Marinobacterium aestuarii: one gene and its partner. Each later gene encodes a partner of the first gene's protein in a complex. Links are inferred from orthologs where the notes say so. Each region holds a gene or a part of one and is shown in the gene's direction. Other genes may lie near its edges.

Region 1 (8,189 bases):
AGGCCGGAGCCCAGAATGGCCAGCTCAGCATCATGTGCGGTGGGGCTGCTGATGCCTTCGCCCAGGTGGAGGCGGTGATGGCGGCCTATGGCAAGTCGATTCGCCTGCTCGGTGCTGCCGGTAGCGGACAGCTGGCCAAGATGGTCAATCAGATCTGCGTTGCAGGTGCCGTGCAGGGACTGGCGGAGGCGGTGCACTTTGCCAAGCGCTCGGGGCTGGACGGGCGTGCGGTGTTTGACGTCATTCGTCATGGCGCCGCGGGATCCTGGCAGATGGATAACCGCCATGAAGCCATGCTCGACGGCGAGTTCGACTTTGGCTTTGCGGTCGACTGGATGCGCAAGGATCTGGGCATTACCCTCGACGAGGCGCGCAACAACGGCGCCCGCTTGCCGTTAACCGCCTTGCTGGATCAGTTTTACGGCGATGTTCAGGCGATGGGGGGCGGGCGCTGGGACACCTGTAGCCTGGTGAAACGTCTGGAGCAGGATTAAGGTGCCGTTGGCGCTGGACTTATCCGGCGCTTTCCTTATAATTCGCGCCAGATTTGTACAAAAAACAGACTATTATGAGGTTTAGCTCCATGACCCTGATCGACAAATACAGCCTGGTTTCCTTTGCTCCTAGCGTTCTGATCATTGCGGGCTGCGTGGCTTTTGTTGTTGTAGGTATCAATTTCCTGCGCAAGAACATCGCTCGAGATGAGGCTGCGGCCATGGCTGGCAACGCCCAGACCAAGTAAGAGCTGCCATCTGTTGTTGCCCGGCCTGGGTTCTGCAGGTTGGGCAAGCTCCCCGAGCTGCCTGTATTTTCTGCTGTCTGATTCTCCGCATTCCACTTTCTGTTCTGTTCTGTTCTATTTCAGCGCCCTGTGTCTGACTGCCCCAAAGCAGTACCAGGCGGTTGCCGGCTTTGTCTTTTTAGCGTTTTAGCGTCTGTGCAGAAGTGCACCTGATTGTCCGGCGAAGTACCGAACGCGTTTTTGCGTCCTGCATGGCAGTGTATGCACGCGACGTGGCGACGCTGTTGTGGTGCGCTCTAACAGATAGCAGGCAGCTGTTGCGTAAAGACAGGGGCGAAAGGGCGGGGCTCTATAACGCCGCAATTGCGGAGTAGAGCGCTGGCCCGAAAGGAATTTCGGGCCAGCGCTGCTTAAGGATCGTATCTCAGGCCTTACCCCAGGGCGGCGCCTGGGATATGAGCCGGGATATGCGTTTAGCGCTTGGGCAGGACATCCTTGAGCTGGGCGTGCATCTTGAGAATGCTCTTTTCGGTGGTGTCCCAATCGATGCAGGCATCGGTCACGGACACGCCGTACTTGAGCTCACTCAGATTCGCCGGAATGGACTGGCTGCCCCAGCCCAGGTTCGACTCGATCATCAGGCCGACGAGAGACTTGTTGCCCTCCAGAATCTGATTGGCGACGTTCTCGGCCACCAGGGGCTGCAGGGCCGGGTCCTTGTTGGAGTTGGCGTGGCTGCAGTCCACCATGATGTTGCGGGCCAGGCTGTTTTTTTCCAGAGCCTGTTCGCACAGGGTCACGTTGACCGAGTCATAGTTGGGCTTGCCGTTGCCGCCGCGCAGCACTACGTGGCCGTACTGGTTGCCCTTGGTGCGAATGATGGAGACTTCACCGCTGGGGTTGATGCCCAGGAAATTGTGCGGGTGGCTGACGGACTGCAGGGCGTTGATAGCGACGGCCAGGCCGCCATCGGTGCCGTTCTTGAAGCCCACGGCACAGGAGAGGCCCGAAGACATTTCGCGGTGTGTCTGGGATTCGGTGGTACGGGCGCCAATGGCGGACCAGGCAATCAGATCCTGCATGTACTGCGGCGAAATCGGGTCCAGAGCTTCGGTGGCCAGTGGCAGGCCCATTTCCGACAGATCCAGCAGCAGTTTGCGCGCAATGTGCAGGCCTTCCTCGATGTCGAAGGAGTCATCCATGTGCGGGTCGTTGATCAGGCCTTTCCAGCCCACGGTGGTGCGGGGCTTTTCAAAATAGACGCGCATGACCAGATAGAGACTGTCCTTGACCTGCTCGGCCAGTGCCTTGAGGCGCTGGCCATACTCGATGGCCGCGACCGGATCGTGGATGGAGCAGGGGCCGATAACAACAAAGAGGCGATGATCCTTTTTGTCGAGGATGTCACGGATGACCTTGCGGCCTTCCATTACGGTTTCGGCCGCGGCATCGCTGATCGGCAGCTTCTGTTTCAGTGCATCGGGTGTGATGAGCACTGAGTGGGAGTCAATATTCAGGTCTTCTACGCGGATATCAGTCATGCCCTTTCCCTGCAGCAGTGGTGTGCTGCTTCTTTATTACATCTTAGCGAATCTTTTTAACACATAAGTCAGGCGGTTATAAGCCCAAACAGGCCCCTGTTCCGGGCCGGTGATACAATAGTGCTCAGCGCTAAGCTGTTGATAGCGAACTCATAGGCGTCTGCGTGGTCTATTGGCTGCCATTTCGATCAATCTGTGGAAACTGGAATCCCGTGCACTGTTATTTCTCTGTATTAGTACGTCGCTGTCTTGGGTTCATGCTGCTATTGCCGCTTGCCTTTGCGGCACAGGCGGGTCTGTTTGACAAAAATCCCTTTGCTGCGGCTGATGGTCCCCTGCAGGTCGATGAAGCTTTCAGGCTGGACGTTGAGCCCCTGGGGGATGGTCGGGTCAAGCTGCTCTGGACCATAGCGCAGGACTACTATCTGTACCGCGATCGCATGGCATTCAGCAGTACCACGCAGCGCTCTGAGGTGGTGCAGCGTATTAATGCGCCGGCACTGGAGAAAAACGATCCGCTGTTTGGCAAGGTGTGGGTCTATCACGAGTTTGCCGAGGTCGATTTGCAGCTGGCAAGCCTGACCGGTGCTGGCACCGACGATACCCTGGCGGTGACCTATCAGGGCTGCTGGGAGGGGGGGATCTGTTATCCGCCCGTGACCCAGGATATAGAGGTGGCGGCGATCGCCGTACTGGCTGCTGATAGCAGCGCCAATGCCGAAGTCGATGCAACTACAGCAACTGCAGCTGTACCGTCTGTCACCCAGGCCGTTGCTGCCCCTGCGACAAGGAGTTATGCAACGAGCGCTGTCACAACTACGGCCGCTCTGGATGGGCCCGTCAGCGAGCAGGACCGGTTTGCCAACCTGCTGCGAAACGCCAGTCTCACGGTTACGCTGGGGGCCTTCTTCCTTGCCGGACTGGCGCTGGCGTTCACGCCCTGCGTCTTTCCGATGATTCCCATTATTTCCAGCATCATTGCCGGCCATGGTGCGCGCATGACCACGGGGCGCGCCTTCAGTCTGTCGCTGGTGTACGTACTGGCGGTTGCCGCCACCTATACCCTGGCGGGGGTGCTGGCGGGTCTGTTTGGCGCCAATATTCAGGCGGGCTTCCAGAATCCCTGGATCGTATCCATCTTTGCCGGCATCTTCGTGCTGCTGGCGCTGTCGATGTTCGGCTTTTACGAACTGCAGCTGCCGGCCAGCTGGCAGAGTCGGCTGACCCGGGCGAGCAGCCGTGGCAAGCCCGGCAGTCTGCGCGGTGTCGCGTTCATGGGACTGCTGTCGGCGCTGATTGTCGGTCCCTGCATGGCGGCGCCCCTGGCCGGTGCCCTGATCTATATCGGCCAGACCGGTGACCCGGTGCTCGGCGGCCTCGGGCTCTTCTCCCTCAGTCTTGGCATGGGCGTTCCGCTGCTGCTGATTGGTGCTTCGGCGGGCAAGCTGCTGCCCCGTGCCGGAGCCTGGATGGTGTCGGTCAAGGCAGGTTTTGGTGTGCTGTTGCTGCTGATGGCCATCTGGATGCTGGACCGCATCATTGCCGATCAGCTAACCATGGCACTGACGGCGATTGTGCTGGTGGTCTCGGCGGTCTACATGAATGCACTGGATCGTTTGCCCGATGTGAATGGCGGCTGGCACCGCCTCTGGAAGGGCGTCGGGCTGGTGTTACTGGTGTACGGTGTAGCACTGATGGTGGGGCTCTTTGCTGGCAGTCGCAGCCTGGTGTATCCGTTGCAGGGACTGTCTGGTGGCCAGTCCGTTGCGGCCCAGGCACTGCCGTTTCAGAAGGTCACGTCCATGGCGCAACTGGAGCCCTTGCTGGAACAGGCACGGCGCAATGGCCAGCCGGTCATGCTGGATTTCTTTGCCGAGTGGTGCGTGTCCTGCTATGAGTTGGAGTATGTGACCTTCAATGACGATGGCGTGCGCCAGGCGCTGTCCGGCTATCAGCTGATCAAGGTGGATGTGACGGCCAATGACGAAGCGGCCAAGGTGCTGAATCGGGAGTATGGCGTTATAGGTCCGCCGGCATTGCTGTTCTATGGCGCCGATGGCACCTTGCTGCCGCAGCTGACGGTGGTGGGTGTGATGGCGGCCGATGACTTTGTGCGCCATGTCGCCCGTGTGCCAGGCTAGTCTATGCAGTAAAGCTCAAACGTAAAACGCGCACCTGGGGGGCGCGTTTTAGTATCTGCTGCAGTGATTTAGAACAGACTTTTAGCGTCGCGATTTAGCGCAAGTAATTTAGCGCAAGTAATCTAGCGCAAGTAAGTGCGGCTGATATGGCGAAAGCTGTCGGTGCCGGCCTTGCGCATCCATTCGAACGCCACCATTTCCCGACTCACTATATGGACGCCCAGCTGGCGCATGCGTTCGATGGCAAACGCCTTGTCCTGTGGGTTGCGCGATGCAATGCAGTCGGCAACCACAAAGACGTCGCGACCCTGCAGGCGCAGTTCGATGGCGCTTTGCAGTACGCAGACATGGGCTTCAATACCGATCACCACCACCTGTTCGCGCGCAACAGCGTTGATCCCGGCGTCGCAGGCCGGCTCCGACATGCAGGAAAAATGGGTTTTCTCCAGCATGGCCTCGCTGGGGATCAGCTCGCCCAGATGCGGGTGTGTATGGCCAATGCCCTGGGGATATTGCTCGGTGCCCAGTACCGGTACCTTGAGCTGAGCGGCGATCTCCAGCAGCCAGCGACAGTTGTCCAGCAGTTGCTGCGGTGCTTCAACCGCGGGCAGCAGTTTTTCCTGGACGTCTATTACCAGCAGCAGCGACTTGTCGGGATGGATCAGCATGGCGGTTGTCCTCAGGGCTTCTTGTCGACCATCACCACGGCTTCGCCCTGGGTGACACGTTTGCCCGCGACAAAACACTCGGTGCTGAGGGTGACACGGCCGCGGCGCAAATTGATATCGGTGACGGTGACGCGGGTTTCGACTTCGTCGCCGAGGTAAATTGGCAAGCGGAACTTCAGGCTCTGATCCAGGTAGATTGCACCTGGGCCCGGCAAGTGTGTGCCCAGCACGGCGGATATCAGTCCTGCGCTGAACATGCCGTGGGCGATGCGGCTCTTGAACGGGGTGTTTGCGGCGAATTCTTCATCCAGATGAACCGGATTGGTATCGCCGGTGATTTCGGCAAAGAGGCGGATATCCTGATCGCTGACGGTCTTGAAGACCGATTCGCTCTGGCCTATTTCCAGATCTTCCAAAAAGAGGCCGTGGGCCTGGCTCATGCTGTTTCTCCGTCGATAAATTCTGTGCGAGGTGGCGGGGTGGATGAAACCTGTCAGTCTTCGTGCATTGCCTGCATGGATTCCTGCGCCCACTGCAGGCTGGCGCGGTAGGCCCAGTCGTATGCGGCGCTGTTGAAGTCTACCGGCAGGCGGTCCCAGTCACCGTTTTCATAGTTGATTACATTTTTCAGTACGTCGCCGATGGGGCCTTCGCCGCCGCGGATGGCGGTTTTGACGTCATCTCCGAGCGGTACCTGGGCCAGCATGGATTCCTGCTGGATATCCAGCATGGCGTGCAGGCCCGACATCATGCCGGCCATAAAGTAGCTGGTGGGCGAGGGCAGGTTTTGGGTAATGGCCACCAGTTCACACATGCGCCCGCGAATCAGCAGCACCCGGGAGAGTTCTTCGGGCTTGTCCTTGTTGGCGGACATGGAAATCAGCGTGGCCCACTTTTTTACCTGCTCCAGACCCAACAGTACCACCGCCTGGGCGACGGACTCCACCTTGCGTACCAGGGCGTAGGCGGCGGAGTTGACGATGCGCAGCAGCTTGAAGGTCAGTACCGGGTCGCGAATGATCAGGGCTTCGAGCTTGGACGGCGTGGTGGCAGGCTTTTGCAGTTCCTGTATCAGTTGTAGCAGGGTGAACTGCTGGGCGCTGACGCGGCGCTCCTGCACCAGCTTGGGTTTGCTGAGAAAACCGCCCTGATAAAGCTTGAAGCCCATGTCGATGCAGCGCTCGAGCTGCTCGAAACTGTCGATGCCCTCGCCGAGAAAGGCCACCTTGAAAGGCGCCATCAGGCTCATTTGCTGATCCAGCTGATCTTCGCCGAACAGGCGCACGTCCAGCTTGACGATCTGGGCGGCCCGCAGCAGGTTGTCGTGTTTGGGGCTGTAGTTAAAATTGCACAGCGCCAGACGATAGCCGTCTTTTACCAGTTTAAGCGCCGCGCGCTCATAATCCTGATCCGGTTCAGTGCCGGGCTGCAGCTCGATAACCACCTGCTTGCTGGGCAAGTCGGGAAAATAACCGGACAGCAGCAGTTCGCGGCTGACCGGTACGAAGGCAGGTACCCGCCGCACGGAGCCTGCATCGGAAATGCTGGTATAGATGTTGAGGATGATTTCGCCGTTGGGGGCAGATCCTTCGAGTCGTGTAGCGCCGGTGCCTTCATCATCGGGCCGGTACAGCAACTCATAGGCCACGACCTTTTGATGCTGATCGAAGATCGGCTGACGGGCTACAAGCAGACACTGGTCATCAGGAGTTCTGTCCATTTTCCCGCCATTCTCCCTGTTCTCGAGTTACAACCCAGAAGTGTATACGCAAATAGGCGTTTACCGATAGGGTTGATAGGGCCACGGGAGTATCGCTTTGGCGCCACAAGGCTATAATAGGCGGCCTTCGAACAGGGCAGGGTAAAGATGAGCATTAATTGGTTTCCAGGGCACATGCACAAGGCACGCAAAGAGATCGCCAAGACCATGGACGAGATCGATGTGGTGATCGAGGTGCTGGATGCCCGCCTGCCCCAATCGAGCGAGAATCCGCTGGTGGATTCACTGCGCAAGGGCAAACCTGTTATCAAGTTGCTGAACAAGTCCGATCTTGCCGACCCGGACGTGACGGCCCAGTGGCTGGAGTTCTTCAATGCCATGGACGGGGTGCAGGCGCTGGCGCTGGATACCGAGAACCGCAAGCTGATCAAGCGCCTGCCGGAGCTGTGCAAGCAGCTGGTACCGTCCCGCGTGGCCCAGGGGCGGCCGGTACGGGCCATGATCATGGGGATTCCGAACGTCGGCAAGTCCACCCTGATCAACGCACTGCTGGGCAAGCGCATTGCCAAGGTCGGCAATACACCGGCGGTAACGCGTCACCAGCAGCGTTTCATGATGCAGGGCATGGCGTTGTCGGACACACCGGGTATCCTCTGGCCGAAAATAGCCGATCGGGATTCCGGTTACCGTCTGGCCGCCAGTGGTGCCATCCGTGATACCGCCATTGAGCTGGAAGATATAGCGCTGTTTACCGCCGGCTTTATGCTGGTGTCGTACCCGCAGCGGCTGATGGAGCGATACCGCCTGACGACTCTGGCCGACATTGGCGATGAGTTGCTCGACCAGATAGGGCGCAAGCGAGGATGTCTCAGGCCGGGCGGCATCGTCGATCGGCACAAGGCATCTGAAATACTGTTAATGGAATTACGTAGCGGCAAACTCGGACGAGTCAGTTTCGAGACCGTCGCTGAATGGGATGAGAAACGACGCCAGGCCGCTTTGGAAGAAGCCGAACGGTTGGCGGCGCTAGACGAGCAACAGCAGGATCCAACATGACACGTTTAAAGAAGAAACGCTCCGATGCCAACCGTATCGAGTGGGGCGACAGTGCGCCAAGGCGCAGTGAAAAGCTGGCTGATCCCGGCAGTTACGAAAGCCGCAAGCGCAAGTCGCTGGACAAGCGCAAGCAGCAGAAGTCCGTGTACGAAAAACAGCTTGAAAAGGAAGAGCTCGAAGCGCGTTTGCGTGCGCAGCAGCAACCGCGCGGTGGCCGTCTGGCGGAAAAAATCCGCCGGCTGAACCGTGAAAAGAGCGCGGCTGAAGTGCCGCAAGCGGATGCCGCTGCAGAGGCTGCCGTAGACACTGCAGCAGAGTCAG
Region 2 (3,263 bases), 1.6 Mb from region 1 along the record:
GTCTGAAAATCTGACCGCCGGTGTGGTTGAAAAGCGCGCCCCCCAGGAAGACCTGGTGATCGAGCTGGAGCAGCCCAGGCCTGAGCCGGGGCAGGTGGCTGTCATTATTGATCCTGATGTGGTTCAGGTTATGCCGGGGATAGTGGTCAAGGCGAAGGCTGCGGAAAAAACCTACAAGCCCACCGCGGTGCAGCAGGTGCACGGTTATGCCGGGCAGAAGGTCAAGCTGCGTACCTATTTTGGGCGTCGTATCGAGGGCACTCTGGTGCGGGTGGCCGGGGGCAACCTGGAAGTAGAACAGCGTCTGGACCGCGGAGTGGCAATTTTCCCGATTGCGGCTGACAAGGTCGCAGAACTGTCCGTCTGGCGTTAAGGGTACCGTGGCTGATGTCGAAGGCGACGGCCGTCTGCGCCGGCGCTCGCCGGATGTGGCTGATCAGCGCGCCATAGAGCGCTATATCGATGCTATCTGGCTTGAAAAGGGTCTCAGTGCCAACACGCTGGCGTCCTACCGGCGTGATCTCAGTCTTTTTGCCTGCTGGCTCAATGATCAGGGTGCTGCCTTGCTTGAGGCCGATCGGTCGCTGTTGCGGCGCCATCTCGACTGGCGACTCGAAGCCCGGCTCAAGGCCAGCTCCACGGCGCGCCTGCTGTCCTGTCTGCGTGGTTTTTACCGCTACTGGATTCGCGAGGAGCGCCTGACGGATGATCCGACGCTGCAGATCGACAGTCCGCGCCGTGCCCGCCCCCTGCCCAAAACCCTGACCGAGGAAGACGTTGAGCAGCTGCTGGCAGCGCCGCCGCTGGATGATGCGCTGGGGTTGCGGGACCGGGCCATGCTGGAAGTGTTGTACGCAACCGGTTTGCGGGTGTCGGAGCTGGTGGGCCTGTCCTGTGGTCAGGTGAACCTGCGCCAGGGGCTGGTGCGGGTGGTTGGCAAGGGTGACAAGGAGCGGTTGGTGCCGCTGGGTGATGAGGCTGTGTACTGGCTACAGCGTTATCTGGCGCAGGCGCGGCGGGAGCTGATTGAAGCCGGGTCTGAGGTGTTGTTTCCCAGTCGGCGCGGGCAGCAGATGACGCGCCAGACATTCTGGCATCGCATCAAGCTGCATGCTCTGACCGGCGGTATCGACAAGCCCTTGTCTCCCCATGTGTTGCGTCATGCCTTCGCCACCCATCTTGTGAATCATGGCGCTGATCTGCGAGTAGTGCAGATGCTGCTGGGGCACAGTGACCTTTCTACCACGCAGATTTATACTCAGGTCGCGCAGCACCGGTTGCAGTCCGTGCACCGTCAGCACCATCCGCGGGGCTAGCGGCGCCGGGGAACTTATTAGTGCCTGTCTCGTCTGAGAGGGTCTATAAACATCGACTGATATTGAGGGTTTTTATGCATAAATCTATCCTGAGTGCCCTTCTGGTGCTGGGCTTCAGTGGCACGTTGCAGGCAGCCGAGGCTGATGCCGGGATTACCGAGATCATTTCCCAGCAGTTGATGAAGGTTGATGCCCGTATTCCGGTTGAATCCGTTACCCAGGCGCAAATTCCGGGTATCTATGAAGTGGTTCTGGGTACCGGCGAAGTGCTTTATTCCGACCCCAAAGGCGAGTATTTCATGCTGGGTCAGCTCTACAAGCTGAGTGATGACAAGGGTTTTGTAAACCTGACGGAAGCGCGTCTGAATACCCAGCGGGTTGCTCTTATCGAGGGTGTCGATGCGAAAGATCGCATCTCCTTCAAGCCAGAGGGTGAGGTCAAGGCGACGATAGCCGTGTTTACCGATGTCGATTGCCCCTACTGCCGCAAGCTGCATGAAGAAGTTCCCAAGCTGAATGCCATGGGTATTCAGGTGGATTACCTGGCCTTCCCGCGTGCTGGCGAACGCTCTGAAGCCTTTACCAAGATGCAGTCGGTTTGGTGTTCGGCGCCGGATCAGCGTGCCGAGAACCTCTCCAAGGTTAAAAATGGTGAAACCATCGAGGCTCAGGTTTGCGATTCGCCGGTAATGGATCAGTTCGCACTGGGGCAGAAGGTGGGTGTAACCGGTACGCCTGCGCTGGTCTTTGAAGACGGCAGCCTGGTTCCGGGCTACATGCCGGCGGCGCGTCTGGCTCAGATGCTCGGTCTGGCGCAGTAAAATTGCGTCTGCAGGTGGCACGGTTTAGTCGTGTCACTTGCTGTCTGTTTGTCCTTCCCTGATCTGCCGTTCGGCAAATTCATCCTGTATCTTCTGTATATCCCTATCCAAGTCAGGTCCAACACCCGTTATAATACCCACCCATTTTTACCGCGGATGACGAAAGGTCATCCGGATCGACTCAACAGCGAGTGAGGTATTGATTTGAAACCGGTTAAAGTTGGTATCTGCGGTCTTGGCACCGTAGGCTGCGGCACCTTCAATGTACTCCAGCGCAATGGAGACGAAATCAGCCGTCGTGCAGGCCGCAATATAGTCGTAGCCCAGGTGGGAGCGCGGCGTGAAAACCCGAACGCTGATACCCGCGGCATTGACATTACCGCCGACATTTTCGCGGTTGCGACCAATCCGGAAATCGATATCGTGGTTGAGCTGATCGGTGGCTATGATGTTGCCCGCAAGCTGGTGCTGACGGCGATCGAAAACGGCAAGCATGTGGTTACCGCCAACAAGGCGCTGATCGCGGTGCACGGCAACGAGATTTTTGAAGCGGCGCAGAAAAATAACGTCATCGTGGCTTTCGAAGCGGCGGTCGCCGGCGGTATCCCCATTATCAAGGCGATCCGTGAAGGCCTGGCCGGCAACCAGATCAACTGGCTGGCGGGCATCATCAATGGCACCGGCAACTTCATCATGAGCGAAATGCGTGAGAAGGGCCGTGACTTCGCCGATGTACTGGCCGAAGCCCAGGCGCTGGGTTACGCCGAAGCCGATCCGACCTTTGATGTGGAGGGTATTGATGCAGCCCACAAGCTGACCATACTGGCCTCCATCGCCTTCGGTATTCCGCTGCAGTTCGATAAGGCCTACACCGAAGGCATCAGCGCTATCACCCAGGACGACGTGACCTATGCCGACGAGCTGGGGTATCGCATCAAGCATCTGGGTATCAGCCGTCGTACGGACGCGGGTGTCGAGCTGCGTGTACATCCGACGCTGATCCCCAAGCAGCTGCTGCTGGCCAATGTTGAAGGCGTAATGAATGCGGTCATGGTCGATGGCGATGCCGTGGGTCAGACGCTGTATTACGGTGCCGGCGCAGGTGCCGAGCCTACGGCGTCCGCCG

The links.
Region 2: the proteins of dsbD (region 1) and A8C75_RS02500 are in contact, whole or in part, in a crystal structure (PDB 1JZD), measured with the Escherichia coli proteins. The link is inferred for Marinobacterium aestuarii from one-to-one orthologs.

The regions. Positions count from the first base shown.
Region 1 is NZ_CP015839.1:2,152,794-2,160,982, forward strand. The notes cover bases 2,011-4,959. They hold dsbD (protein-disulfide reductase DsbD), read left to right. Parts: upstream 2,011-2,495; coding sequence 2,496-4,424; downstream 4,425-4,959. Other genes in these bases: A8C75_RS09490 (3-deoxy-7-phosphoheptulonate synthase), read right to left, coding at 2,011-2,283; A8C75_RS09500 (hydrolase), read right to left, coding at 4,547-4,959. Outside these bases: A8C75_RS09485 (NAD(P)-dependent oxidoreductase), read left to right, coding at 1-494; A8C75_RS23780 (hypothetical protein), read left to right, coding at 584-742; more of A8C75_RS09490, read right to left, coding at 1,216-2,010; more of A8C75_RS09500, read right to left, coding at 4,960-5,092; A8C75_RS09505 (MaoC family dehydratase), read right to left, coding at 5,104-5,532; A8C75_RS09510 (EAL and HDOD domain-containing protein), read right to left, coding at 5,586-6,812; ribosome biogenesis GTPase YlqF, read left to right, coding at 6,960-7,868; A8C75_RS09520 (hypothetical protein), read left to right, coding at 7,865-8,189. UniProt on the Escherichia coli protein: Required to facilitate the formation of correct disulfide bonds in some periplasmic proteins and for the assembly of the periplasmic c-type cytochromes.
Region 2 is NZ_CP015839.1:577,348-580,610, forward strand. Bases 471-3,263 are described here. They hold A8C75_RS02500 (DsbC family protein), read left to right. Parts: upstream 471-1,390; coding sequence 1,391-2,137; downstream 2,138-3,263. Other genes in these bases: xerD (site-specific tyrosine recombinase XerD), read left to right, coding at 471-1,316; A8C75_RS02505 (homoserine dehydrogenase), read left to right, coding at 2,342-3,263. Also shown: A8C75_RS02490 (hypothetical protein), read left to right, coding at 1-373; more of xerD, read left to right, coding at 381-470. UniProt on the Escherichia coli protein: Acts as a disulfide isomerase, interacting with incorrectly folded proteins to correct non-native disulfide bonds.